One region of the Providencia sp. genome, then DNA from elsewhere that is predicted to be linked to it. Evidence: predicted binding sites of a transcription regulator. Region 1 holds the regulator's gene; each other region holds the start of a gene.
What was found. Region 1 encodes PurR, which represses purine synthesis genes. Its sites were predicted from a motif close to CANGCAAACGTTTGCNTG; they were not measured.

Region 1 (7,691 bases):
CTATATGCTTGAGGTTAAAACTAAAAGGATAAGCCAATTATTATTAAATAATGACTTACCCTTTATGTGTATGGCAGTAATTAATGCGTTAGCTTATTTATTTTGCTTGGCATTCAGTTTGTTTCGGCGACTTTTGCGTATCTACAGCGAAATACTGCATGAAATAACCAATAATCATTGGAACAATCGTAGCTGCCATCACGCCTGTTGTTGCAAGTAATGGGTCAAAAGTTAGCATTGATACCAACAAGCTAGCGAGAAAACATAAACCAAGTTGCAAAGCATTTTGTAATGCGGCTGCTTTACCGCTCGCATTTGGAAAGGTATTTAATGCTTTAGAAACTGCAATTGGATATGACGCTCCGTTCATTGCTGCCATAAAGCAAAATGGGATTAGGATCATTGTTAAAGTTGGCGTCATATAAATTGCCATAATAAACAGGATAGACATGCTTATGGCATAACCAATCAGTAATAAAAGGAAAAGGGCCTCTGTGCGAACTTTGGTTAAGACAAAACGACATCCATAACCACCAATAATGAATGCAAGGGTTTGTGGGATATAACTTAAGCCAATATCTGCGGGATTGAAACCCATATTACGTAAAATAAAAGGTGAGCCTGTCAGCCATGCGAAGAAACCAGCGCTGCATGAAGCATAGATTAAAACATTACCACTGAAAATGCGTGAGCTAAGTATATTCAGGAAGGAAACTTTAGCTTGGGAACTATTTTCATCTATGGTTGCTTTGGGCGTGATTTTCTTTAATAGCAATGTTGGAATCAGTAATAAGATACCAACAATCATCAGTACGACAAAAATGAACTCCCATGACTGATGTTCGAGTACCCAAGCGCCTAATAATGGTGCGAGAGCTGGGGATAACGCAACTAAAGGCATGATAGATGCAAAAACTTTTTGTGTACTTGCTGCATCATAGCGGTCGATGACTAAAGCTTGCCAAAGCACAGCAGTGGAGCATACCCCTACTGCTTGTAAGAAACGTAATATCAATAATTGAGTAGCGTCTGTAACCCAGACCATACCTAAACAACTAATAATAAATAGTGATAGCCCAACAATTAAAATCGGCTTACGACCGAGTTTGTCAGATAGAGGACCCCAGAGAAGTTGAGCAAAAGCAAACCCAGCTAAAAATATGCTGAGTGAAGCGCTGATGGAGCCTTCGGTAGTATTTAACGAGGTTTGCATGGCACCAAATGCCGGTAGATACATATCGATAGCTAAAAAGCCCAACATGCTTAAACCCGCAAGGTAAATGATAAATCCAGGGGAATTTCTCGTTACAGTATTCGTCATAATTGTTTACTTATTCAAAATTTAAAAAAATGTTAACAGTTACCTTATTGTATAGGCTATTTTTTTACATTGTGAAACGGTAATATTTGGATCTTGTCATCAAAAAATTTGAAAGGAAATGATATGTGGTCAGCCCATGCACTCGAAGTCATTGATGCAGTCGCTCGTACAGGAAGCTTTAGCGGCGCCGCTGAGGAGCTTCACCGTGTACCTTCAGCGATTAGTTACACCGTAAAACAAGTTGAAGAATGGCTGGCTGTACCTTTATTTGAACGCCGACATCGTGACGTTGTATTGACGGAGGCCGGCGTCATTTTTATTAAACAAAGCCGATCTGTTATCAAAAAAATGATAGATACACGCCATCAGTGCCAACAAGTTGCAAATGGTTGGCGTGGTCAATTTAGTATTGCAGTGGATTGTATCGTAAAGCCACAGCGTACTGAGCAACTCATTCTTGATTTTTATCGACATTTTCCTGACATTGAACTTTATATTCATCCTGAAGTATTTAACGGTGTGTGGGATGCGCTTGCTGACGGTCGGGTTGATGTTGCTATTGGCGCTACAAGAGCATCACCTATTGGTGAACGTTATAGTTTTCGTGATATGGGATTCATGTCTTGGTTATGTGTAGCAGAGCCTAAACATCCACTTGCACAACTCAATAATAAATTAACGGATGATGAAATGCGGCCATATCCGAGTTTATGTTTAGAAGATACATCTCGTAATTTGCCAAAGCGTGATACGTGGGCACTGGATAACCAGCGTCGATTAGTTGTACCTAACTGGGAAAATGGTGTGGCTTGCGTACTTAATGGGTTATGTGTTGGGATGATGCCTGAGCACCGAGTGGCTCCACTGTGTGCGGATGATAAATTAGTCGAGTTAGCGTTGACTCAACCTTTTCCTCCTAGCCCATGTTGTTTGACTTGGGTGGAAAAGAATACATCTCCAGCGTTGAGTTGGTTGCTTGATTATCTTGGTGATAGTGAAACACTCAACGCTGAATGGTTAGCACCCTAATTTAGCGGCGGTAGTCGATAAATGGACCATCGGCAACAGAACGACGTTCAACAAGGCGAGGGTGGACTTCAATAGTTTGAGCATCTTCGCGCTTATTGACAATGCGATCGAGCAGCATAGAAAATGCCATTTGCCCTAAACGCTCTTTGGGCTGATGGATTGTGGTTAATGCAGGTGTAAAATAACGCGCATTACGAACATTATCGTAGCCGATAATTGAAATATCTTGAGGTACACGTAAACCCATTTCATCTGCGGCGCAGATAGCACCCATAGCCATAATATCACCACCACAAAATACAGCAGTTGGCTTCTGTTTATGGCTAAGAATTTGCATCATGGCTTTATAGCCAGACTCAGGTTCAAAATCGCCTTGAACGACCCATTCATCTTTGAGTGTTATTTTCGCTTCTTCCATTGCTTTTTGGAAACCAGTTAAACGACCAATACCTGTATTTCGTTCCAAAGAGCCAGGAATGATACCAATATCACGATGGCCTCTATCAATCAGATAACGACCAGCAAGATAACCACCATGGAAAGAGTTATCAATAATGCTATCAGTAAAGTCGCCACGAGAAGCACCCCAGTCCATCACAACCATAGGAATGTTTCTATAATCTTCCAAAGTGCTTAAAAGCGTATCTGGATACTCTGAGCACATCACTAATAGCCCATCCACTCGCTTTTGTGCCAACATCTGCAAATAAGCTGATTGTTTTCGATAATCATTATAGGAATTACATAGGATCAGTGTGTAGCCTTTTTCATAACAACAGTTTTCTACCGATTCAATGACTTCAGCAAAATAAGGTGTTTCACTTGATGTGGCTAACAACCCAATTGATTTTGTATGGTTAACCTTCAAACTACGGGCAACCGCGCTAGGTGAATAATTGAGTTCTTTTATAGCAGCCCATACTGCAGCTTTTGTATCTTCAGCTACAAAGCGCGTTTTATTAATAACATGGGATACGGTTGTGGTGGAGACGCCAGCGCGTTTCGCCACATCTTTAATCGTTGCCATGGGTGGGGAAAACTCCTGACCAACATTAGGTCTTGTTAAGAATTCTTGTTAAAAAATTACCTGCATATTGATGCATAGATCTATTGCTGGCAATAAATTAGCGGTTTGTTGTCGATTTTGTCTGATCTAGCTCAAAAACGAAAGAAATAATTGATGTTATAACATGTGACATAGACACTGGTTTTACAATTTTGGCAGTGTATACTTAATTAACCTTATCGTTATTATGGTTATTTTACTTGCTTAATTGCTTTAAGATGAGAGGAACTCATGGATACAGATTTTAAATTTGGATTATTTGCAGCATTAGGTTCGCTAGCCGTAATTATTGTGTTTGCGGTACATCTGTTCTGATTATATTCACATCCTCATTGGATGAAAAGATTAAGGGCGAGAAAATAACTCGCCCTTAATCATATTAACAATTTGAATTATGCTAAATTTTCTTCAACAAATTTCCAGTTTACTAAAGACCAGAAATTTTCTAAATATTTAGGGCGTGCATTACGATAGTCAATGTAATAAGCATGTTCCCAAATATCAACAGTCAGTATAGGCTTATCGTCACCAGATACCGGTGTTGCTGCATTGGAAGTATTGACGATAGCTAAACTACCATCTGCTTTTTTCACTAACCAAGTCCAACCTGCACCAAAGTTTTTAATTGCAGAGTCCGTGAATTGTTCTTTGAATTGAGCAAAAGATCCAAACGCTTTATTGATAGCATCGGCGACTTTACCTGTTGGTTCTCCACCTGCGTTAGGTGCAAGGCAGTGCCAATAAAAGGTATGATTCCAAACTTGAGCAGCATTGTTGAATATGCCTGCTTCAGATGTTTTAATTATATCTTCTAATGATTTACCTTCGAAGTTAGTGCCTTTAATCAGATTATTCAGATTAACAACATAGGTATTGTGATGCTTACCATAGTGGTACTCTAATGTTTCAGATGAGATATAAGGCTCTAAAGCATCTTTTTCATATGGTAGAGCGGGTAGTTCAAATGACATTGCTTACTCCTTAGTTACTTTGAATCAACTTGCTTGGGTGTTTGCTCACAATGCGAGCGGAAATCATCGACTATCTTCCATTTATAGCTGATAAATATGATTTTTATTTATTGCTATAGGATATGTAATATATTAATGATAGCACGATAAACCTTATAAAAAATAAGTGTTATTATTATGCTAATAAAATTAATAAAACTAAGTACTATTCACGGGTGTCTAATGCATGGCTACGTATTTTCTAGTGTGGCTAAAGAGTAAAGTAATATTTAAATAGTTTATTATTTAATCTATTGCTATAGGCTAGAGGTAAATTTGAGGGCATTATTTTTTGAGCGCGGCTCAATATAGTCTATTGGTGCGCTATCTTTTTGCATGTTATGGTAATGCCTCTATAAAACTGGCATATTATATGAAACAATATACCCGTGATACACCAACATGTTGGTCGTTATGTTATTGAAATACCGTAATTTTTTATGTCTATCGGTGATTTTCGTTTGCTACCTACATGTATCTCGAACTATTTTGTGTATAACGTTTTCGATATTCCGGTTATTATTACCGACTAATATATTATGTCAGCTAGGCAGGTTCATGTGGGATCTAGCATTGAACTGGCGATTGACTGCAAAACCAGCACCCTTGTTTTAAGGAAGTAAAAAATGACGACAATTGAAAGACTCGAGCGCCAAATTAAAGAAAACCCAATCTTATTATATATGAAAGGCTCTCCTAAACTTCCGAGCTGTGGTTTTTCTGCACAAGCAGTACAAGCACTGTCTTCTTGTGGTGAACGATTTGCTTATGTGGATATCCTGCAAAATCCAGATATTCGTGCAGAGTTGCCAAAATATGCAAACTGGCCAACTTTTCCTCAACTGTGGGTTGATGGCGAATTGGTCGGTGGTTGCGATATTATTATGGAAATGGCTCAACGTGGTGAGCTTCAAACGTTGATTAAAGAAACTGCAGATAAGTATCGTTCAGCTGATGAGGCGAACGCCGAGTAACGGATTGTTCTTTTTATCATAATGCTTATATGTAAAAGCCGGATTAGTATGTGTTCATGCTAATCCGGCTTTTTAATTTAGGGCTGTTGAGTTTCTTCGACTAAAGGCCATCCACCCATTTTTTTCCATTTATTCACGATTTCGCAAAATAATAAAGCAGTACGATTCGTATCATATAGTGCACCGTGAGCTTGTTTGCCATCAAAAGGAATACCGGCAGTGGAACAAGCTTTCGCGAGAATAGTTTGACCGAAAACCAATCCACTTAAAGCTGCTGTATCAAAAGTAGCGAACGGGTGAAAAGGGTTACGCTTTAAACTTGCCCGCTCAGCAGCGTTCATGACAAAGCTATGGTCAAAATTTGCATTATGAGCCACGATAATAGCGCGATTACAATCAGTATTTTTTATACCTTTACGCACAACTTTAAAAATAGCATGAAGCGCATCGTATTCACTTACTGCACCGCGTAGAGGGTTTGTTGGATCAATACCTGTAAAAGCGAGAGCAGCCGGTTCTAAATTTGCACCTTCAAATGGGTCAACATGAAAATGTAGAGTTTCATCAATTGCTAGCCAACCGTCTTTATCCATTTTTAATGTAATGGCGGCAATCTCTAACAATCCATCTGTTTTTGCGTTAAATCCACCTGTTTCTACATCGATTACAACAGGGTAGTAGCCCCTGAAACGGCTAACCAGGGTATTCATATTTTTTTTTTCAGACATTAGGACTTTCATTTTAGAGTTTCTGGTTGGCTTATATTATGCCAAAACCAGTAAAATTTTGCAGGTAAACTCAGCAGAAAATTTAGGTAGTTAAATTCACTACCTAAATTTAAAAGATAGGAGCCTTAGTGGCCTAATCCTTTGCTTGCACTTTTATTTTCAATGAGCTCGATTTTATAGTTATCAGGGTCTTCAACAAAGGCGATGATTGTTGTACCGCCTTTTACTGGGCCCGCTTCGCGTGTGACATTACCGCCAGCTTTACGGATGTTGTCGCAAGTTTGCGCTACATCATCAACACCTAAAGCAATATGGCCATAAGCGTTGCCCATATCATAACTGTCAACACCCCAATTATACGTGAGTTCTATGACCGCACCTTCGCTTTCATCACTATAGCCAACGAAAGCTAAAGAATATTTATATTCTTCATTTTCACTGGTTCTTAGAAGACGCATCCCAAGTACTTTAGTATAAAAATCAAGAGAACGTTGCATGTTAGTTACGCGTAGCATGGTATGAAGTAAGCGCATAAAAAAACTCCTTAAAATTCATTTCATAAACCTGAATCGATTTACCTACTAATAATATAACGTGCAGATAGGGTTAAATCCAACGATTGCAGTTTATTTTTTAGGCAAACAGTGTATATATTGATTTTAAAGAGTATATCATACATTTACAATTCTCATTGGGGGCATAAAGATGGCAGAACAACTCGAGTTTTTTGAAATACCTAGCCCATGCCGTGGTATTTGCCAAACTAATGAGCAGGGCTATTGCCGAGGCTGTTATCGTACTCGTGATGAGCGCTTTGGCTGGTTAAAATTTGCCGATGCAGAAAAGCGGAACATTATACGTCTATGCCGCCAACGTTATCTAAGGGCAGCAAGTAAAAAAGTAACGCAAGACGATGAGGTTACTCCACAACAACAACTATTTTAAAGTATTGCGCAAAGTAATGAGTTATTTTTTTTGTAGTTAATATCAATTGTACATTGAAATTAATTAATAACTGATCATTTAATATAAATTAATTACTTTAGTAATCTTTCAATGAAATTTTATTTATTCAAAATGGTTATGGGATTAATTAAAGCTAACTGTAAATAACATAATTTTAAGAGCAACTATATTCTTTTGTTTTATAAGGATTTATTGGCTATTGCTTTTTTTATTGTTAGATGTAATTACTATAAGGGTTAAAATAGATAGATTCGAAAGAAGAGTAAGGCTATTCTTATTAATAAGATAATTGATAGGTTATCTTTTTCAGTATGGTTGGATTTGTTATGAAAATAAAACAACCATAATTAGATGCAAGTCACTTAGAAAGTGATTAATAGTAACTATATATAGGTATTTACTAGGTATAACATCAATAAAATGTTGTAAGTATAAAGGGAAATTAATATATAATTTAAAAAATAATATGAGTTGGGTATATTTTTTATACATTATAATTATATAAAGGAGGGTAAATTGGAATCACAAATCGGATCTGAACTATCACGTGTAGTTCGTATGTGGAGAGCTTTGATAGATCATCGTTTAAAGCCTCTT
Region 2 (7,691 bases), on a different contig from region 1:
ATATCACGACTATCATAGACATGGTCAGCTAGCTGATGTACATCTTTAACGCTATACTGAGTTTCTAAGGCTAATGTCTGGCGAGCCGCCGCACTTATCACCAAATGAGTTTCTACATTTTGTACAGGTTTTAATACTTCCAGCAATCTAATGCCATAAATCGCACCACTTGCCCCAGTTAACCCAATGATAAGTTTCTTCATACAGCTTTTCCGTTTAATCAAAGTCATCGGTAATAATAGTAGCAATTATTACAAAGAAAAGCCCTTAAATATATAAATCATGATCCTAACGATTCGTTAGCCTGCAAAGAGACATTAATCATAATTAATAACATCAATAGATACAAAAGTACCCGCAATTAAGGCGGGCACTTAAATTAAATAATAAGGAAATTTATAAAACTTAGCCTTCGTTATAGATTTCTAAATCTTCAACTTCATTCTTATCTTTAAGCTTTAACTCATCATCTCTACGTAGATTTTCAAGGTAATCTAAATAGCTTTGATCAATATCTTTAGTGACATAAATACCATCAAAAACAGAACACTCAAATTCATTAATTTCAGGATTTTCTTCGCGAACCGCATCAACTAAATCGGTTAAATCTTGGAAAATAAGTGCATCTGCACCAATCAATTTGCGAATTTCGTCTACTTCCCGACCATGAGCAATCAATTCATTGGCATTTGGCATATCGATACCATAGACGTTTGGAAAACGCACTTCTGGCGCTGCTGACGCAAAATAAACATTTTTTGCCCCAGCCTCACGAGCGAGTTCAACAATTTGCTCAGACGTGGTACCACGAACAATAGAGTCATCGATTAACAACACGTTTTTATCGCGAAATTCGGCACGGTTTGCATTGAGTTTACGGCGGACAGATTTACGACGCTCCTGCTGACCAGGCATAATAAAAGTACGTCCAACATACCGATTTTTCACAAAACCTTGTCGATATGGCTTATCCAAGATATGTGCAATTTCTAATGCAATATCGCAGGATGTTTCTGGAATAGGGATCACCACATCAATATGTAAATCATCCCATTCACGCGCGATTTTAGCGCCCAGTTTTTGTCCCATACGCAATCTTGCGTTATATACCGATATTTTATCGATAAATGAATCTTGGCGCGCAAAGTATACGTACTCAAAGATACACGGCGTCAATTGAGGGTTATCAGAACATTGGCGTGTAAATAACTGACCTTTTTCTGTTACATACACCGCCTCACCTGGTGCCACATCACGCAAAAATTCAAATCCTAGCGTATCAAGCGCAACACTTTCAGAAGCAACCATGTATTCATGCGCACCGTTTTCAAGAATACGGCGACCTAATACAAGAGGGCGAATCCCATGAGGGTCACGGAATGCCAACATGCCATGGCCAATAATCAATGCAACGCAGGCGTAAGCACCACGTAATTTTTTATGCATCGCAGAAACGGCACTAAAAACATTATCTGGTTCAAGAGGAAAATGATCGAAACGGTCTAATTCATACGCCAACACATTCAATAAAATCTCAGAATCTGAAGTCGTATTCACATGGCGGCGTGCTGTCTCAAATAAACTCCGCATGAGTTCGTGAGCGTTTGTCAGATTACCATTATGAGCAAGTGTGATTCCAAAAGGAGAGTTTACGTAGAAAGGTTGAGCTTCAGATGCGCTAGAGCTGCCAGCCGTTGGATAACGAACATGTCCCAGCCCCATACAACCTTGCAATCTGAGCATATGGCGAGTTTCAAAAACATCTTTAACTAAACCATTCGCTTTACGTAAACGAATATTGTTATTGCCATCGATAGTAGCAATACCTGCTGCATCTTGCCCACGGTGCTGTAGCACCGTCAATGCATCATAAATTGATTGGTTTACCGGTGTAACACCGGCGATCCCGACAATACCGCACATTAGTCTTTCCTCATCAGCCAGACGGAGAAATATTCTCCGGTAGGAAACTTGACGCATTTTGCAGGTAGTCAAAAAACCACCTGATTATATGACTGAACTGCGGAATAAGTTCTGAACGTTGCCAGTCCTCGCTTTGAGGAAGAGGCGTAAATGTATCGAGAAAGAATAGTAATGCCGATACAATTAACACACCACGCAACGCACCGAAACAGATCCCCAGAACACGATCTGTACCCGATAATCCCGTTTTTTGTACTAATGAGCTAATCACATAGTTAACGACTGCGCCCACAATTAATGTGGCAATAAACAAGGCAGCAATGGCGATACCATTTCGAACTAACACATCCTCAAAGCGGGTAAAATAATCCGCCAAGTAAGGATAAAAGGTGCTAGCAACAAAAAAAGCACAGCCCCAAGTGATTAATGATAATGCCTCACGTACAAAACCGCGGATCAGGCTTACTAGTGCCGAGAAGCCAATAATGGCGATAATTGTGTAATCAATCCAGACCATATTTCATTCCATAATTCGCACTCACGACAGCAGCGGAATGCATTCTAACAGAAAACGAAAACGTTTGCGTAACCATTTTACATTCAATTAAAAAAAATTAGCGGCGAAAAGAAAAATCATAATCGCCGCAGTAAGTTACTAAATCCCTTCATATTTTAAGGATGTTTATTTTAATATTAAGGTTTAAATGTTTGAATTATCCCTTTTGTCCCTGTAATTGCGTTTAGCTCTGAAAGCGAAGCTTCTAATTTCTGTCTTGACGCTTCTGGCCCAACATAAATACGCGTTAATTTATTGTTCACCGGTTTCGCTGGGACGGTATAAACCTGATATCCAGACAATCTAAGCTTCGCAACTATCTCTTCAACCTTGGCAGCATTATTCAATGCGATTACTTGAACCACAAATGCTTTACCTTGAGGCTCATTTTTTGGTTCTGGCTTAGGCTCTGGCTCTACTTTTGGTTTAGGCTCAGGCTTTGGTTCTGGTTTAGGCTCAGGCTTCTTCGGTTTCTCTGCTTCAATCGCCGCAGGAACGTTAGCTATGCCTTGAGAAACTTGATTCGCAGCTGCGGTCTGTACACTTTGCTTTTGCTCAGTGAGCGCCTCTGAAAGCATCGCCTCCGATGCCCCTTCTGAAGAAGCAGTTGACGCGCTATGCGTAATTGGCGCAATCGCTTCAATATCTTCTTCATCACCCGGTTTAGGAATGATAGGTATGGCTGCAAATTCATTTTCATTATATTTCTTATCGCCATCAAGCAGAGCAGGAAGCACAATTACCCCCACTGCGACTAATACAACGGCACCAGCCAGACGATTTTGAAATTTACTAGCCACCAGCGCTATCCTTTTGATTTTTCTAATAACATTATAACATGGGCTACTGTATGAAATGAGCCACAAACAATAATGACATCTTGTTCTTTTGCATCGAGGTTTGCTTTTTGCCAAGCTTGTTCAATGCAGCTAAATTCATTGGCACTATCGAGGTATTGGCTTAATTGCGCTACATCCGCCCCTCTGAATTCCGTCAGTGAAGCAACATACCAATCAGTAACCTGTTGTGATAAACAATTCAATGTACCTTGAATGTCCTTATCACCTAGCATTCCAACAACAGCACGTATACGTCGCCCTTCAACCGCAGGTAATTGCGCAAGCTTAGTCACTAAATAACCGGCAGCATGAGGATTATGTGCCACATCAAGTATGGTCAATGGCTTTTTACTGATAATTTGAAAACGTCCCGGTAATTGAGCTGTTCTCAAGCCTTGATGTATCGCTTTTTCTGTGATTTTCTGCGCTAAATGATGATCAATTTGCATCAAGCAACTGATAACACCTAGCGCCGTTGCTGCATTTGCTAAAGGCACATTAGGTAAAGGAAGTTTTTGCCATTGTTGCTGCGAGCTATGCCAAGACCAATTGTCGCCCTGCTCTACATAATGCCAGTCTTTGTCTCGACGAAATAGCAAAGTACCAATCTCATCCGCAAATGCACCTATTGAGTCAGGCATGTCAGGTTCACCAACCACACCATAATGGCCTTTTCTGAAAATTCCCGCTTTCTCGTAACCGATATGTTCACGAGAGGAACCCAGCCAATCAGTGTGATCTAGTGCAATACTGGTAATCGCAGCAATATCAGCATCAACAACATTCGTTGCATCTAGGCGACCACCTAATCCAACTTCAAGGATCACAATATCTAAATTAGCTTGTTTGAACAATTGCAAAGCCGCTAACGTACCGTATTCAAAGTAAGTCAGGGAAATATTGTCTCGCTGAGACTCTATTGTTGCAAAGGCTTGACAAAAATCGGCTTCTGAAAGCTCTAACCCTTGAATACGTACACGTTCGGTATAGCGGACTAAGTGCGGGGAACTGTAAACACCCACTTTCAACCCTGCTGCCATTAAAATAGACTCAAGAGTATGACAAGTTGTGCCTTTCCCATTCGTTCCAGTAACGGTAATAACACGGGGCGCAGGTTGCGTTAAATTCATCTGACGAGCAACTTGCCCGACTCGCTCCAACCCCATATCAATATTTTGGCTATGTAAGTCGGTAAGATAAGAAAGCCAAGCCTCCAAAGGAGACTTGGCATTAGGAATGATTAAATTACGCATCATTTTTTTTAAGCTTTGCAGGATCCTTTTCTCGTTCATTGATATCGATACCTTCAATATTTTCAGTAATATCGATTTCGATTTCAGGATCTTCAATAACAATAACCGGTGGCGCACTGAAACCCGGTTTGTTGGTTAATATCGCAAGAATTTCGGCGAGTTTATCTCGCATTTCAGGACGGCGAACAATCATATCAATTGCGCCTTTTTCCAATAAAAATTCACTGCGTTGGAAGCCATGAGGTAATTTTTCACGCACAGTCTGCTCAATAACTCGCGGACCTGCGAAACCAATCAAAGCCTTAGGTTCAGCAACGTTGATATCACCTAACATAGCAAGACTGGCAGAAACACCACCCATAGTAGGGTCAGTCAAAACAGAAATGTACGGTAAACCACGTTCTTGCATTTTCGCTAATGCTGCGCTGGTTTTTGCCATCTGCATCAATGACAGTAGTGCTTCTTGCATACGCGCACCACCACTTGATGAGAAACACACTAATGGACAGTTATCTTCCAAAGCTTGTTCCACTGCACGAACAAAGCGTGCCCCGACAACCGACGCCATTGAACCGCCCATAAAAGCAAATTCAAATGCAGCGGCCACGATTGGCATCTCTTTTAGAGTCCCTTTCATGACAATGATAGCGTCTTTTTCACCTGTAGCTTTTTGCGCAGCTGAAATTCTATCTTTGTATTTTTTTGAATCACGGAACTTGAGAATATCTTTTGGCTCAAGTTCGCTACCTAATTCTGTTGTTGAGTTTTCATCAAGAAAGGCTTCAAGACGTTGACGTGCATGAATTCGCATGTGATGGTCACATTTTGGACACACCGACAAATTACGCTCAAGCTCAGCACCGTAGAGCACTTGCCCGCAGCTGTCACATTTAGTCCAAACGCCCTCAGGGATATTCGCTTTATGCGATTGGGTTACGTTACCTTTCTTTAAAATCTTTTCAATCCAGCTCATTAATGGACCTTTTTGTCTGCTTGATCTCTGGCTAACACCAGTATGTAATTTTTTGCCATTAAACCACAATGATATCTCACTGTAGATAAAAACTTTTTAAACCTGCTAACGGTTATTCATTTTTTGTGCAGCTGCACGCTTTTCTTTTGCAGCAATACGGCGATGTCGAATTATTTCAATCACGCCCGGTAAAATTGAAATAAAGATAATCGCAACTATCAGTAATTTCAAATTTTGTTGCACTATCGGTAAATCACCAAATAAGTAACCCGCATAGGTAAACAGTAACACCCATATTAACGCACCGGTCACATTATAAAAGGCAAAATGACGATAAGACATTTTTCCCATTCCTGCAACGAATGGCGCAAAAGTTCTTACAATTGGAACAAATCGTGCAAGGATAATCGCTTTTCCACCATGCTTTTCATAAAACGCGTGGGTTTTATCTAAATAAACACGACGGAAAATTTTCGAATCTGGATTTTTAAACAGCTTTTCACCGAAAATACGGCCTATAGTATAGTTTACTGCATCTCCAACAATCGCAGCGACTATCATTAAACCAACCATTAAATGAACATTTAAATCATTACTATCTAATGCAGCAATCGCACCCGCCACAAATAATAACGAGTCTCCCGGCAAGAATGGCGTAACAACAAGTCCTGTTTCACAAAATAGAATAAGGAATAAAATGCCGTAAACCCAATTACCATAGGTTGCGACTAATTCTGCAAGATGAACATCGATGTGCAAAATAAAATCGATAATAAAACTGATAAACTCCATAAAAATCCTCATTATGAATAGCATCCATGCTATTTCTCATCGTCGTTTGAACCTTAGTAGTAAGCCTTATCGCTGACTATCACCTCATGTTACAAACAACTTTAAGGTTAAATTAAATAAGATTTACATCAGCTCATCGGCAAGAAAAAGAGGCCCCATCACACTCGTAGGTAACTCATATTTTTCGAGATAATCAACTTTCACCAAGTATAACCCTTCGGCTTTAGCTGTTGCAGCTGCTTTAGATCTATCTTGTAACTCAAGAAGATGGCTTATCCAGTTAATATCCTGATTTCCACAACCTATCTCAAGTAAACTCCCAACAATATTCCTAACCATATGATGTAAAAACGCATTTGCTTTAATATCAACCACAACATAATGACCATGGCGGCTCACATTCACGTGCATCACATTCCGCCAAGGTGTTTTTGACTGGCACTGTAACGCTCTGAACGAGGTAAAATCATGTTCACCCAAAAGTGCCTGTGCAGCTTCATGCATTCTTTTTTCATCAAGTGGATAATGAAAGTGCGTTATACCATTTGATAATATTCCTGCCCGATAGCGATGATTAAAAATCACATAACGATATCGGCGAGCTGTAGCGCTAAAACGTGCATGAAACTCATCATCGACAGGTTGAGACCAGCGCACAGCAATATCACTGGGTAAATGGGTATTAGTCCCAATGGTCCATGCTGACTCTTTACGCAATGCAGAGGTGACAAAATGAACCACCTGCCCTGTTGCATGCACGCCTGCATCCGTACGTCCTGCACATTGCACTCGAATAGGCTCAGCTGCAATCTTAGATAAAGCCTCTTCGAGACAACCTTGTACACTTACGACTTCTTTTTGACTCTGCCAACCGTAATAATTACTACCGTTATATTCAATACCTAATGCGATACGATATAACTTTTTTGATTCTGACATCAGTAAAATAGCTCCTGAGCCAGTTTTTCCGCAGTTTCGATTGCCATTAGCGCGCCACCAAAACGGACATTATCCGCAACTGACCAAAACTGTAAGATTTCAGGAATTCCATAATCATTACGTAGACAACCAATACTGAGTTGGTCATTACCCGAAGCATCTGTAACTTGAGTTGGATAATCACCCTCTTCTGAGACCTGAATATCAGCAAAACGTTCAAGTTCATCACGCGCTTCTTCCGCACCCATCGGCCTCAATGACTCTAAATAAACCACTTGGGCATTACCATAAAATACCGGAGACTGCACAAAGCTGACTGCAACTGGTAAGCCGTCATCTTGTAAAATTTTACGCACCTGCTCAACAAGGCGGCGCTCTTGCACGACAGTACCTTCCATATCACCTAATAATGGCAA
Region 3 (7,691 bases), on a different contig from region 1:
GTAAAACTCAGCCAATCCGGGTGTTGTTGCCAGATAGCAAAGTTAACTAATAAACCAGCTGGAACCATCATGTTATTCATAATAGCAAGGGTTCCGGCATCCACCTTGGTTGCCCCATAATTCCACATGAAATAACCCATACCGGATGCAGCCACACCCAGCCACAACAATACCCCCCACTGCACATTGGTAGTCGGCATCATTGATTTATTACCAAACAGCAGCCAACCAATCAGTGCAACCAATGTTGCGCCAAGATAAAACCATGAAAACGCTTGATGCTGCGGTATTGGATGAATTTCCATTAAGCGCTTGTAACCAACTTGCCCGATAGCAAAAAAGATATTCGCCAACTGCACAAATAATAGACCTAACCAAAACGATTCGCTCAGATGATCATAGCGAATAATGGCGGCGCCAATCACGGCTAAAAGAGAACTAAATAAATAACCTTTACGTAAGGGCTGACGTTCCAATAAGTCATAAATTAAGGTGACATATAACGGTGTGAGAACGGTAAAGAGTAAAAACTCTGCAACAGTAAGGTATTGATAAGCATGAAAAACAAATAGATACATCACGCCAAGCTGACATGCGCCAACGAGCATATACAACATGATGACTTTAGCACTGAAATTGCGCCAACGTAGGAATGGAAGGAAAACCAATGCAGCTAAAGACACGCGAATTAAAACAGAAAACCAGCTATCAACCTGCCCTGCTAAATATTCACCAATTAGGCTAAAAGACGCTGCCCATAGCAGCGTCGTAATGACGAGTAACCACATTTTTTCAATAATCTCTCAAACAATAATTGTTGAGTAGAATACTCGGTTTTTAGTCTTAATGCTCTTTTTCGATCAGCACTGCTTCTAATAAATCGAGATCAATTAACAATGTCTGTAACGTTTCATTGCTTATCTTACGTGTTGCACGTAAGTGATATAATTCACCACGTTCAGCACGCAAAGCGGTTAATCGAAAGCGTCTTTCAAGCTCTTCAATCTGTAAATTACGATCAATTTCATCTTGTCCTGCGGTTCGACGCCGTAAATGGCCCGTTACCCTTGAAGCCACTTCAATAATATCCTCAGAATCGAGTTGCTCCTCAACATCCGCAGACAAACGTTCTTCCATCTTATTTAAGCTCACAATCGCCACTTCTGCCATTGCCGCTTTTGCCATCCGTATTTCATTAATGTCCGCTTCTTTATCGCCGACCTTGAAATTACGCAATAGCAATGGCAGTGCAATAACACCAGCAAAAATGGATAATAAGATCACCCCTGCGGCAATGAATACCAGTTGATAACGCGCAGGGAACGGTGACCCATCAGTTAAAAATAACGGAATGGAGAGCACACCCGCTAAGGTAATTGCGCCTCGAACCCCCGCAAATGAGGCTAAACAAAGCTCACGAAAGGTATAATTAGCGAACTGTAGTGGTTTTTTCTTCAAAAATAAATGGCTGAACTTTTTCATCAACCATAACCAACAAAAACGTAATAGCAACAGAGCAAAATAAATCACAATGACAGCCGTAAAGAGCATCCAAGTTTCAACGCTTGGATCAAGCTCGGCTTGAATAACTGAGGTTTCCCAAATACCCGGCAGCTGTAGCCCTAACATAATGAAGACTAAACCGTTAAAGACAAACTCAAGCATTCCCCAAACACTATCGGCACGCAAACGCATTGCCAATGGCGCATTACGCATCACGCCAGATTTAGTGATAGTCATACCCGCCGCCACTGCGGCTAAAATACCGGAGAAACCAATGTGTTCCGCTATCATATAAGAGGCAAATGGTAACAATAACATGAACACAATTTGCGTTGCAGGATCGTCACCACTCCAACGGCTCATGAGTCGCAATGATTTACTGTACACCCAAGTCACCGCGATACCTGATAACAAACCACCGATTGCAACGATGAAAAATTCAATAGTCACGCCAGAAACGCTAAAGACCATGGTGCCCATTGCGATGGCAACGGCAAATTTTAATGCCACAAGACCTGAAGCGTCATTCATTAACGCCTCTCCCTCAAGAACACTCATCATTCTTTTTGGGATGCGTCCTTTGCCCACAATTGAAGATAATGCCACCGCATCCGTTGGGGATAAAACCGCCGCTAATGCAAATGCCACGACTAATGGAATACCTGGCAGTAACCAATAAATTAAGTAGCCAATTCCCACTACAGTCACTAATACTAAAACGAGTACAAGAATGAAAATCTCACGCCCATTTTGGAAAAACTCACGCGTTGGCGTTTTCCAGCCATCAACGAATAATAACGGCGGAATTAATAACACCATGAAAAGTTCGGGATCAAACGTGACATGCAGCCCGAATTGAGGCCATGCAAGCAAAGCACCGATAGCAATTTGAATTAAAGGCAGAGGGATACGGATAGGGATGACTTTTGTCACCACACCGGAAACAGAGACTGCTAAGATCAAGATAAGAATGGTAAAGAAAATTTCCATGTTGCCCTTACTATTTGACAAAACGACGATAGACTAATTGCCTGCCGCCGCATAGTAAGAGATAGCACCGCTCAGACCCTAATTTTCAGTCAAGCCAGTCACGCGCAGAAAATATGTATTTCCACTTAATTCACTGACCTATGTATATTCTATCCTTAACCCACTCTGTGACGGTGAAATAATTTACACTTTAAGATTAATCGCAACAATACGTTAAAGGGCGACTAATGCCGCCCTTCTATTGATATGAAAATGGCTAAATCGCCAAATCAGCAGCATAAAACGCTACTAAAAGAACGGCAATAACGATAGTTCCAATGTTCAGCTTACGCCATTCACCCGCACATAGGCGACCAATGACCAGTGATGCAAAGCCCAACATAATACCTGTGACGATATTACAAGTCAGAACGATAAATACCGCACAAAGCAGACCTGACATCGAATCGACAAAATCATCAAAATCTAATTTTGAGACGTTACTTAACATTAGCAATCCAACATACATCAGCGCTGGCGCAGTTGCATAAGCAGGGACAAGATAAGAAAGTGGTGATAAGAATAAAATGAAGAGGAATAAAACACCGACGACGACCGCCGTTAAACCTGTACGCCCCCCCGCAGCAGTACCCGCAGCTGATTCAATATACACAGCCGCTGGGGACGCACCGATAACCCCCGCAAAAATGCTACTCACGGAGTCAGCTGTTAATGCTTTACCGCCATCAATAATTTGACCGTCTTTATCGAGCAAATTAGCTTGCCCAGCAACCGCGCGAATAGTACCTGTCGCATCAAATACAGCTGTCATCACAAGCGCTAGTAGGCTCGGAAGTACCATCGGCTGTAAAGCGCCCATGATATCCATGCTAAACATAAGAGAAAGGCCATCTTCACCAAATGAAGGTAACTTAAAGAAACCTTGGTATTTTACTGTAGGATCAAAAATCAAACCGAGGATTGATATCGCGATAATAACCAATAAAACGCCACCCGGTACACGACGTTTTTCTAAACCAAAAATAACTGCCAAGCCCGCTAAAGACATCAACACAGGGAAAGATGTAAATTCACCGAGTGCAACAGGCAGTCCTGCATTTGGATTTTTAATCACTAAGCCAACACCATTAGCCGCAATTAATAATAAAAATAAGCCAATACCGATACCCGTACCATGAGCAATCCCCATTGGCATATTGCGTAAAATCCAACTACGGATGCCCGTGACTGAGATTAAAGTAAACAGACACCCCATTAAAAAGACGGCACCTAGCGCAACAGGGATCGTAATTTGTTGCCCAAGAACTAAGCTAAACGCGGTGAACGCAGTTAATGAAATCGCACAACCAATTGCCATCGGCAAATTAGCCCATAATCCCATCAACAAAGAACCAAAACCCGCCACTAAACAGGTTGCAATAAATACGGCGGTCGGTGGAAAACCAGCCTGCCCTAACATGCCAGGAACCACGATGACAGAATAAACCATCGCTAAAAACGTCGTTAAGCCTGCAATGATTTCGCGACGAACTGATGAGCCTCGCGCTGATATCTTAAAATATGAATCCAATTTACAATTGGATGAAGCCTGTTGGCCTGACATGGCGTACCTCTGCTGTTAGTGTCTAAAATCAATTGATTTAGCGATGTAATTTTTTTCAAAAATACCGAATTCTTTTTCTTAACTAATCGCATTAAGCAGACTTAGCAAACCTTACGTAATCGATTACGTTTTGAAAAAAATTGCATAAATTGAGAAATAATTCCCAATAAAAACAATAACGCAAACGTTTGGCTTTAAAAAAAGAGAACGGGATACTGTGAGGAAAGCAATTATCGTTTGAAAATGGGTCGTTAATCAAGTGTTTTTACGTTTTAGGTTAATACGATTGCTGTATTAATTCTGTCAATTTATTCGAAAAAACACCCAAAAAAGATATTCATAATGTGATTATGATGAGGAATATAACTGTTTTTGCATATGGATTAAATATAAGTTGAGCTGTGGTGCAGTACAAAAATGTGGCTATAGATCTGTAGTTAACGATAAGAGCCCAACTACAGACCTACTGAATAATAAAACTTACTGTGTGGCTTGCACTGTAACTTGAGCGCTATATTTTTCACGAGTAAACCACAAAAATACAGCCGCACCCAATATTAATAATACAGGTAATCCTAAAGGTGAAATAGTTGTCGCTACTCCAGCCAATAAAGGCCCGGAAAGATTACCAAGTCCCCATAACATTGCGGCTGCGGCATTAGCAATAATCAACTCATTGCCTTTAAAATATTGTCCAATTTGCACTAACGCAATCGTATAAATTGCACCTGCTGTCGCGCCTAATACAAATAACAATAACCAAATTAAATAAGTATTAGTGATCACCACGGGTAATAATATGCTTGCCCCCAAGGTCACGACACCACATATTCTATACAGTTTTTCTCGATTCATATGATCAGCAAGCCAGCCAAAAGGCATTTGCATAATTGCGTCACCGGCAAGTATTGCACTTATCATCAATGCTGCAACGGCTTCTGTATGCCCCATTCCCATGCCATAGATAGGAAACATAGACAGAATTGTGCCATCAAAAAAGGCAAAAAAGACAATTCCAGCGCAAATACCCGGGGCAACTTTCACAAATTGAAGGATCGAAAAATGAGATTTACTGGCTGTCTTAGCAATGCGATCGCCTATTTTTTGATCCATCAATAAAAAAAGTGCAACTGAAATAAGGTGAATTAACGTACAAATCAACAGTGGCGATTTATCTTCAACACCGTAATAAGCAATAAAAGAAGGTCCAAGTAACTGACTAACAGTAAAGACCGTCGTATATATCGCTAATATTCGCCCACGTTTGTTTTCAGAAGACAGTTCATTAATCCATGTCTCCCCTAAACAAATCAGTACACCACTCGCTAGACCTGTAATTAAACGTAATGGAAATAATAACCAAAGCGGTAAGGAGCTCAGCAAAGGTAACAAACTAATCGCTGAAATAACGGTCGCAGCCAACATAGCTTTTCGTTTACCGCACCATTGAACAATACGTTGAACCACCGGGGCGATTAAAAACATCCCCAAAGCTGGCGCGGCAGAAATAATACCAATATACAATTCGCCAACACCATAATTATTTAATCTAAGCGCCACCATTGGAATACTTAAGCCAATAACAATACCAATCACGGCGATACTTGTTGTGATTGTAAAAATAGCAAAGGAAGGTGAACGTCGAATATTTTGTAAACGCTGATTATCAGGACTCATTTTGACATTAATCTGCTTACTTGAATAAAAGCAACAGAATTAAACTCCATAAAAACAATATTTAGTTGAGATTAAAAATCACGAATAATTAAATAAAAAGCATAATGCATGTGGTAATTGTAGCATAACCTATAGATTACCCTGCTAAATTAAATAAAAATAATTTATTATGTATTTGTGTTCTTAATAGAGTAATAAAAATTAAAGAACAAAGAAATAGCGATATAACAAAGCGATACCTGAAACTAAAATAACAATATTAATTGTCTTCAAGAAAGCTTCTCGAGATATTCTTAATGTAATATGTCGTTCTGCCCATGTACCTATCAACATAGCAGGTGAAAAAGCAAGAGCTATCAATAAGATATCAAGGTTAAGGTAAACGCCCATCACTAAAAAGATAATCACTCGAGTTAAGGTACTAAAGCCAATTAATGTCATTTGAGTTGTACGAAACCGCTGTTTATCTTCAATTCGACTCGATAAATACATCGCGTAGATAAAACCACCACTGCCAAATAAAGCACTAAAAACCCCACCAACGAGGCTAAATGGCACAACATACGCTTTAGAAAACGGGGCTTTTTTCTTCTTTGAAAAAAAAGCATTCAACACATAACCAATAACAAAAATCCCCAATAATAAAACAAGAATATCAGGACGTGTTTTTAATAAAATAGCCGCACCAATTAAACTTCCAACTACCATTAATGGAATAATCCATTTTATTTCCTGATAATCTGCATTTTTTCCATCTTTAAACAAATTTAAAACCGCCGCTGTTAAATCGATCAACGCTAATATGGGGACAATCATGCTTAAAGGTAGATAAAGTGCCAATACCGGCGTTGCAATTAATGCGGAACCAAAACCTGCCATACCAAAGACTAAATAAGCAAACAATAATGTGACAAAACAAATTGCCATATCAAGAGATAATAATTCAAATGGCATAGTCGTGAATTCCTTAATTTTTCAATTTTCCTACTATAAATTCTTCCGAGCACATTAAATAGTGTTATTTTTTTTGCAGTTAAAATATCAAATATTTATTATTAATAACCCTACATTATCTGCAAAATAATATATCTATATCGGTGATTTTCTGACATTTCATTTTCATGATGGTAGAATTAACAGAATAAATTAGAGCTTAAGGAAAGATGAGTCATGGATAAAAGGATTAATATAAAAATTGGGCAAAAAGTGCGCCTCTTAAGGCAAGCTAGAAACCTTTCCTTAAATGAATTATCTCGCCTATCTGGAATATCTAAAGCCGCATTATCTAAATTAGAATCCGGCGGCTCTAACCCACGCATTGATACTTTAGAGGCAATTGCGATTGCTTTACGCTTTCCTTTAAGTGATTTATTCACTCGCCAGCATGAGGCCTACCCCTATTTGGTAAAATCATCGCCTTCTGACGAAGATTACTCACAACAGTTTAAATTTCGCATTAATATGGGAAATATTTCAGAAATTTGGCAACTAAATATGAAACGAGGGGCTCTTATTAATAGCCCAGCACACATGAGTGGAACCCATGAACACATTATGTTGCATTCAGGTTCACTCATGTTACGTTTGAATGACTCTCAAACTATTGTACTGGAAGCAGGTGATTTTTATGCATTTAGTGGTGATTTGCCCCACGCCTACTTATGCATGGAAGAAGATGTACAAGCCACCGTTGTGATGACGTATTCCCATCTTAGTGATGGCATTTAAACCGCGATATGTTTTGCATCATAGCTAATGCGCAATACATTTTTCTTATATTTCATTGATTTTATAGAAAAATCCTCAATACATTCCAATGCATTTACATGCGTACCACCACAAGGCATTTCTTCCGTTTGATCAATATAACTAATGCGTAGTTCACCCTTTTGAATGATTTCTACAACCCGTTGACTGT
Region 4 (7,691 bases), on a different contig from region 1:
ATCAATTGCTGTTTTTACATTGGCAATAATAGCTACTTGACCATAATCATCTTGCTGCCATTGCATATTACAGGCTTGACCGATTGCTGAATGGCTACCATCAGCGGCAACCAACAAGTCACCCGTGATGAGTTCACCATTATCTAATGTAACAGTGACACCTTCTTGAAAGCGATGAACATTTACCACTTTAGCTGGACAATGCAGGCTCACACCCGGCGCCTTACGCAGTAATGAGAACAAACGACTACCTGCATTATGTAGCTCGATAACATTACCTAATTCAGGAATATTATAATCACTGGTATCAATGTTAACGAAACCTGCATGGCCTCGGTCAGAGACATGAACGTGATTAATCGGCGTGACACAATCGGCGAACGCAGGCCAAATATTGATAGAAGACAAATATTGGCAAGTACCCTGTGCCAATGCGATTGCCCGTGCATCAAAACCCGGATGTTTTCCTTCCGGCAAAGCCGCTTCAATGAGCGAAACCGATAATTTTCCTTGGCTAAGTGATGATATGGCTAAAGCTAGTGTCGCTCCCGCCATTCCACCACCAACAATAATCACATTCATGCGCTATCTATTACCTTTTGAGATGGCATTTCACGATTGACTTACTAAGCCTTTTTCGCTTCAGCCATCAGTGATTCAATTTCGTCGGCATCTTTAACCACTAGAGCCGTCAGGTTTTCATTGCCGTTTTCTGTGATCACAATGTCATCTTCAATACGAATACCAATACCACGATATTGTTGCGGCACATCCGCATCCGGTGCGATATAAAGCCCTGGTTCTATAGTTAAAACCATTCCGACTTCTAAAATTCGGTCTCGTTCTATACCATAGGCTCCGACATCATGCACATCTAATCCCAACCAATGACTTAAACCATGCATAAAGAATGGATGATATGCTTTGTCTTCGATCAACTGATCGATATCTCCTTGCAAAATTCCTAATGCAACAAGCCCTTCAACTTTAATTCGTAGAATTTGGCGGGTCACTTCATGAATACTTGTTCCGGGACGGTATAACTCTAATGCGGTATTTAATGACTTTAATACAATGTCATAAATCTCACGTTGAGCAGGACTAAACTTACCATTTACAGGAAAAGTTCGAGTGATATCACCCGCGTAGCCTTCAAATTCGGCACCTGCATCAATTAATACCAATTCGCCATCTTTCATTTGGCTCTCATTCTCGGTGTAATGCAAAATACAAGCATTTTCACCACTACCGACAATCGAGTTATAAGAAGGGAAGCGTGCACCGTGACGTGTAAATTCATACTCAACTTCACCACATAGCTGGTATTCATACATATTCGGCTGGCAAGTTTTCATTGCTCGGATATGCGCGAGTGCTGAAATTTCTCCCGCTTTTCGCATAGCGGTAATCTCAGCATCTGATTTAAACAGTCGCATCTCATGAACAATAGGACGCCAATCAATGATTGTTTGTGGGGCGCGTAGATTACGACGACTACCACGACGTAAAATATCCAATGCATCAAAGACTAATTTATCCGCATAAGGAAATTCACCTTGCGCATGATAAATCACATCAAGTCCATTAAGCAGTTGATAAAGCTGATCCTCTATTTCGTCAAAAGGAAGTGCTTTATTGATACCTAATGCCTCAGGAGCGGCTTCTTGACCAAGACGACGACCAAACCAAATTTCAGCAGTTAAATCACGAATACGGTTAAAAATAACAGTATGACTATGTTTTTCATCACTTTTAATTAACACTAATACAGCTTCTGGTTCACTAAATCCAGTCAGATAAAGAAAATCACTATTCTGACGATATGGGTATTCACAGTCAGCATTACGCTGTGCTGGTGGCGCAGAAAAAATAACAGCGGCACTTGCTGGCTTCATTTGAGCCAATAGTGCGTTACGACGAGAAACAAATTCCTGTTTATTCATACCGTTTTTGCCTTATTATCTGAGCTAAATAGGTTAATTACACATTTCATTGCATATTATTTTAATCAAACTGAATTCACGCAACAAAATACAGCAAAGTCATGATAGTAATTTTTAAAATTACATTGGTTAATAAAGATTTGACTAGTGAAGAATAGGCTTAGTAACCTCAACCGCAGTTGGCCCATTTTTCGGCTCAACTAATGCTATATAGCACAACTGAACAGCAACTCTAACGTATTCAATAACTTCCTCAAGTGCTTGTTCGAGTTCTTCCTGATCTTCATCTTCATCGTAGCCAAGCATGCCAATATTTCGTAAATCAGTAATAACCTCAGTAATTTCTTTTTTATCAGCAAGTTTTGGCTGAGTAACACCTATACCAAGTAAAAAATGGTTAACCCAACCCGCTAAAGCGTCCGCATGATCAAAAATAGATGCATTTTCATCAGGAGACAGCATAGCAAAATTAAACTCGGTATCATCAAGTGCTTCAAAAGTTGTATCAAACAGCTCACGCAATGGTTGAGCAACTGCTTGAGGGAATGCTAACCCGTCGTTAGCAAGGTCATGTACTAGCGCTTGCCAGCCTTGGTCGCGACTTCCACCGCAAATCAACCCTGTAATTAGACCATGGATCTCGGCTGCGGTAAGTGCTATTGAGTGCTGTTGGAGCAGTTTGTCCAACGCGTCATAATTTGGTAAAGTTTTTTGTATAGACATCTGAATTCGTCATGTTAGCTTTTGATTCATGATATGCTACCATCAAGTCTAGCCGCTAGACCAGTATGCTTTTTATCTTAGCTATCAATAGTGCTTTTTAACTTAACTATCATAATGATTAAGTTAACGCCAATATCGCCCCTAATAGCATAAGCGAAGCAAAAATTAATAACTTTGCGCCAAACATAATTTATTTTATGGCGAGATCTATTCAGTATGGAGGTATCATGTCCGCACAACCTGTCGATATTCAGATTTTTGGGCGCTCAATGCGAGTTAACTGCCCAACAGAACAAAGAGAAGCACTGTTAGAATCCGCTAAAGAGCTTGAACAACGCTTGAGAAATCTAAAAGATAAAAGCGGTGTAACGAATACTGAACAGCTTATTTTTATTGTTGCATTAAACGTTTGTCACGAATTAGCACAAGAAAAGACAAAGACGCGCGATTATGCATATAATATGGAAGAAAAAATAAAAATGTTGCAGCAGACAATAGAGCAAGCATTACATGATCAGGTGAAAATCACTGAGAGAGTCGTATTGCCTATAGAGTAAATTAGCTTATTAATCATACACTAGAGAAAAAAATAAATAAATTTTTAGGGTTGCATTTTAAATTCAGTTTCGTACAATGAAATCACTGAGTCACGATAAGTACTCAAACCAAATTTCTCTGAGATGTTTGCAAGTGGGCGAGTCCCCTGAGCCGATATTTCGACTAAATAGAATGCGGTTGTTGCGCTGGTGAGCATGCCTGATTCGTCAGGAAGCCTAAAGGTTAGCTAAGCTGCGTTCACCTTGAACCAAGGGTTCAAGGGTTACAGCCTACAGCGGCATCTCGGAGATCCCCAATTTCATTTAATGAAATTATCTTATTATCTATTTTTACCCTACCGTTTTATCCTACTTAAATTACAATATACATCGTATACATAAGCATCCTATAATAATCATCTCTAACTAATATTTTCATATTGAGCCTATGAAGGGTTTTGTTATGCAAGATAAACTTTCCATCATGCGCCAACAGATACGAAAATCAGTTCGTTCCGCCCGAAAACAACTCAGTCGTGATGAGCAACACATTGCTGCGCAGCAAGTCATGCATAATGCACTACAGCAACCCGAAATCATTCAAGCAAAAAATATTGCTTTATTTCTCTCTTTTGATGGTGAAATTGATACAAGACCGCTCATCAATGCCTTGTGGCGGCAACAGAAAAATGTCTATCTTCCTGTATTACACCCTTTCAATGCGCATAATTTACTCTTTTTACAATATGCCCCTGAGACGCCTCTCGTTAAAAATCGTTTTAATATTGAAGAACCCCCTTTAGATGTTCGCTATGTTTTACCTCTTGAGCAGCTCGATATTATGATGATCCCGTTGGTTGCTTTTGATAATAAAGGTCAAAGATTGGGAATGGGAGGCGGGTTTTACGACAGAACGCTGGTGAATTGGCAAAAGAAAGGTTTTATCCCCATAGGACTTGCTCACGATTGCCAGCAAGTTGAAACGCTTCCCGTAGCACACTGGGATATACCGTTGCCGGAAATTATCACACCCCAAAAAATATGGCGCTGGTAATTTAGCGCCATATTCATTTCAAACTCATCAGTATTTATTAATACTATTACCGATACTAGAACAACAAACGTGCACGAATAGTACCCGGCAGTTCTTTTAATCTAATTAATACATCATCAGCTTGATTCGGTTTCTGAGTTAGAACATCAATGACGACATAGCCGACGTTACCTGTTGTGCGCAAGTATTGTCCGACAACATTAATATTATTATCCGTAAACACTTGGTTTATGCTATTCATCATACCAGGACGGTTTTCATGAATATGCAGTAAACGGTTAGTATCATCAGTGTGTACTGGCAGCGATACTTCAGGGAAATTAACCGCTGAAAGCGTTGAGCCGTTGTCAGAGTATTTTGCTAATTTGCTAGCAACTTCTAATCCAATATTTTCTTGAGCTTCTTCCGTTGAACCACCGATATGTGGCGTCAGAATCACATTGTCGAACTTAATCAGTTCAGACAAGAATGGGTCATTAGGATCTTTATTAGTCGCAGGTTCTGTTGGGAAAACATCCACAGCGGCACCTGATAAATGTTTACTTTCTAAAGCAGCGGCGAGAGCAGGGATATCAACGACCGTACCGCGAGCGGCATTAATAAAAATTGCGCCCGGCTTCATTCGATCAAACTGCTCTTTACCAATCATATTTTTAGTGCTTTGTGTTTCTGGCACATGCAAACTAACTACATCACTCATATTGAGTAACTCAGTTAATGAGCGCACTTGAGTGGCATTGCCTAAAGGTAACTTGTTTTCGATATCATAAAAATAGACATCCATCCCAATACCTTCGGCCAATATCCCCAATTGAGTACCAATATGACCATAACCGATAATACCTAAGCGCTTGCCACGTGCTTCAAAACAGCCTTTTGCTTGCTTGTCCCAAATACCGCGATGAGCTTGCATATTCGCTTCTGGAATACGACGTAACAAGAGCAGTAATTGCCCCAACACCATTTCAGCTACAGAACGTGTATTTGAAAACGGTGCGTTGAAAACAGGAATACCGCGTTTAGCCGCCGCATCTAATTCAACTTGGTTTGTTCCAATACAGAAACAACCCACTGCGACTAATTTTTCAGCTGCAGCAAAAATTTCTTCTGTTAAGTGAGTACGAGAACGAATACCAACAAAACGCGCATCTTTGATCGCTTCTTTTAATTCTTCGTCTGACAATGCGCCTTTATGATATTCGATGTTGGTGTAGCCTGCTGCCTTTAGATTATCAACTGCGCTTTGATGAACACCTTCTAGCAGTAAAAATTTAATTTTGTCTTTATGCAAAGATACCTTAACCATTTCCCCTACCCTATCGTGCTTAAAATTTATAACAGATGAATCTTCCGTGTACCAACATAACAAAAAACGGCGCAGTATCAATACAATCGTTTGCCTTGTACTCTCTAAAAAGTGCGAGGAAAAAGAAGTTAAACCACAGAAAATCAGGAGGGGTAACACAATATAAGGATTTTGCCTAAGTAATGCCCATTACTGTGACATATCTCACCAAAATAGGTTGTTATAAAAAAAATTAAAATAAATTTTAACTAGGTCATATCGATAAAACTAATTAGTAGTTTGATTTTCAAACGATAAAAAAATAAGCCAACTAATAAATTCATTAGCTGGCTTACATATTATTAGTTGATTTATATAATTTTATTTCAATAATTTGAAATTATAATTTAATAGTTTTCACGCCTTCTGAAGTACCCATTAAAACAACATCAGCACCACGATTTGCAAATAAACCTACTGTTACCACCCCTGCAATACCGTTAATTTTATTTTCTAACGCAACAGGATTAACAATATTTAAATTGTAAACATCTAAAATAACATTGCCGTTATCAGTTATTACGTTCTGGCGATATTCAGGTGTTCCGCCCATTTTAACGAGTTCACGCGCAACATAACTACGTGCCATCGGTATCACTTCAATAGGTAATGGAAATTTACCTAGCACATCAACTAATTTGGATTGATCAACAATACACACAAACGTTTTTGCGATAGCAGAAACAATTTTCTCACGAGTCAATGCCGCGCCACCGCCTTTGATCATATTCATATGATGGTCAACTTCATCTGCGCCATCAACGTATACATCCAATGAATCCACTTCATTGCAATCAAACACAGGAATACCCAGTGATTTTAATTTCTGTGTTGATGCCTCAGAACTGGATACTGCGCCTTCAATTTTATCTTTCATTGTTGCCAACGCATCAATGAAATGAGATGCCGTTGAACCTGTACCAACACCAACAATAGTGCCCGGTTTGACATATTCCAATGCTGCCCAGCCTACCGCTTTTTTCAATTCTTCCTGAGTCATGCTAGTACCTTTTGCTATTTAATTAAGTCGTCATTAAGTTCTATCAAACAATAGTATATACCGGACATGTTGTCAGTTGCAGTTTTGTTAGTGATGTTTGTGCTCTAGTTCTTGTGTTTTATCGAGTGTGGATAATAATTTCAGGTGTTATATGTAAAACTATGGCATAGTGCGCAATAGAATAACAAAAGGAGATTTCTCGATGAAGCGCCCTGATTACCGCGCGTTGCAAGCACTGGATGCCGTCATTCGTGAACGAGGTTTTGAACGTGCAGCCCAAAAACTTTGTATCACTCAATCTGCTGTTTCACAACGGATCAAACAGTTAGAGAACCTATTTGGGCAGCCACTGCTTGTTCGAACAGTACCGCCGCATCCAACGGAGCAAGGGCAAAAGCTATTAGCACTACTTCATCAAGTTGAATTATTAGAAGAACAATGGCTCGGAGATGAAAACGGTGGCTCAACCCCATTACTTTTATCACTTGCAGTCAACGCCGATAGTTTAGCAACTTGGTTTTTACCTGCACTGAATCCTGTATTAATCAATAGCCCTGTACGATTGAATATCCAAGTGGAAGATGAAACTCGCACTCAGGAACGATTAAGACGTGGTGAAGTTGTTGGCGCTATCAGTATCCAACCACAAGCGCTGCCAGGATGCTTAGTTGATAAGCTCGGCGCATTAGATTATATCTTTGTGGCCTCCCCAGGTTTTGCTGCGCAATATTTCCCCGAGGGTGTAACTCGCGCTTCCCTACTTAAAGCGCCGGCAGTAGCTTTTGACCATTTAGATGATATGCATCAGGCCTTCGTACAGCAAAACTTTGGTTTATCTCCAGGCAGTGTTCCATGCCATATTGTTAATTCATCAGAGGCATTTGTGCAGCTAGCCAAACAAGGTTCAACTTGCTGTATGATCCCACACCTACAAATTGCGAATGAATTAAAAAATGGTGAATTGGTCGATTTAACGCCAGGCTTATGTCAAAGACGTATGCTGTATTGGCATCGTTTTGCCCCTGAAAGCAGAACAATGAAGAAAGTGACTGACGCCCTACTCAAAACCGGGCGCCAGATGTTAAAACAA

Region 2: cvpA (colicin V production protein) is a predicted target of PurR. The motif match lies at 2,494-2,511, and genes of this name have one in related genera.
Region 3: ACTH6U_RS04605 (NCS2 family permease) is a predicted target of PurR. The motif match lies at 4,274-4,291, and genes of this name have one in related genera.
Region 4: serA (phosphoglycerate dehydrogenase) is a predicted target of PurR. The motif match lies at 5,642-5,659, and genes of this name have one in related genera.

The regions. Positions count from the first base shown of each region.
Region 1 covers NZ_JBQDNB010000025.1:29,274-36,964, reverse strand. The annotation lists gene punC (purine nucleoside transporter PunC) at 98-1,321, opposite strand; gene punR (DNA-binding transcriptional activator PunR) at 1,445-2,350, shown strand; gene purR (HTH-type transcriptional repressor PurR) at 2,352-3,377, opposite strand; gene sodB (superoxide dismutase [Fe]) at 3,809-4,387, opposite strand; gene ACTH6U_RS16580 (Grx4 family monothiol glutaredoxin) at 5,053-5,400, shown strand; gene rnt (ribonuclease T) at 5,478-6,128, opposite strand; gene gloA (lactoylglutathione lyase) at 6,254-6,661, opposite strand; gene ACTH6U_RS16565 (DUF1289 domain-containing protein) at 6,834-7,073, shown strand; gene slyA (transcriptional regulator SlyA) at 7,611-7,691, shown strand, end outside.
Region 2 covers NZ_JBQDNB010000029.1:29,830-37,520, reverse strand. The annotation lists gene ACTH6U_RS17845 (UbiX family flavin prenyltransferase) at 1-203, opposite strand, end outside; gene purF (amidophosphoribosyltransferase) at 406-1,923, opposite strand; gene cvpA (colicin V production protein) at 1,937-2,440, opposite strand; gene dedD (cell division protein DedD) at 2,617-3,279, opposite strand; gene folC (bifunctional tetrahydrofolate synthase/dihydrofolate synthase) at 3,285-4,574, opposite strand; gene accD (acetyl-CoA carboxylase, carboxyltransferase subunit beta) at 4,564-5,544, opposite strand; gene ACTH6U_RS17815 (DedA family protein) at 5,650-6,336, opposite strand; gene truA (tRNA pseudouridine(38-40) synthase TruA) at 6,460-7,275, opposite strand; gene ACTH6U_RS17805 (aspartate-semialdehyde dehydrogenase) at 7,275-7,691, opposite strand, start outside.
Region 3 covers NZ_JBQDNB010000004.1:31,906-39,596, forward strand. The annotation lists gene ACTH6U_RS04595 (carboxylate/amino acid/amine transporter) at 1-788, opposite strand, end outside; gene metR (HTH-type transcriptional regulator MetR) at 1-4, shown strand, start outside; gene ACTH6U_RS04600 (Na+/H+ antiporter) at 844-2,493, opposite strand; gene ACTH6U_RS04605 (NCS2 family permease) at 2,750-4,096, opposite strand; gene ACTH6U_RS04610 (MFS transporter) at 4,577-5,773, opposite strand; gene ACTH6U_RS04615 (sulfite exporter TauE/SafE family protein) at 5,975-6,727, opposite strand; gene ACTH6U_RS04620 (helix-turn-helix domain-containing protein) at 6,944-7,501, shown strand; gene ACTH6U_RS04625 (hypothetical protein) at 7,498-7,691, opposite strand, start outside.
Region 4 covers NZ_JBQDNB010000018.1:4,710-12,400, forward strand. The annotation lists gene ubiH (2-octaprenyl-6-methoxyphenyl hydroxylase) at 1-582, opposite strand, end outside; gene pepP (Xaa-Pro aminopeptidase) at 627-1,943, opposite strand; gene ACTH6U_RS13960 (YecA/YgfB family protein) at 2,088-2,666, opposite strand; gene zapA (cell division protein ZapA) at 2,894-3,223, shown strand; RNA gene ssrS (6S RNA) at 3,336-3,517, shown strand; gene ACTH6U_RS13975 (5-formyltetrahydrofolate cyclo-ligase) at 3,666-4,256, shown strand; gene serA (phosphoglycerate dehydrogenase) at 4,312-5,562, opposite strand; gene rpiA (ribose-5-phosphate isomerase RpiA) at 5,942-6,601, opposite strand; gene ACTH6U_RS13990 (LysR family transcriptional regulator ArgP) at 6,804-7,691, shown strand, end outside.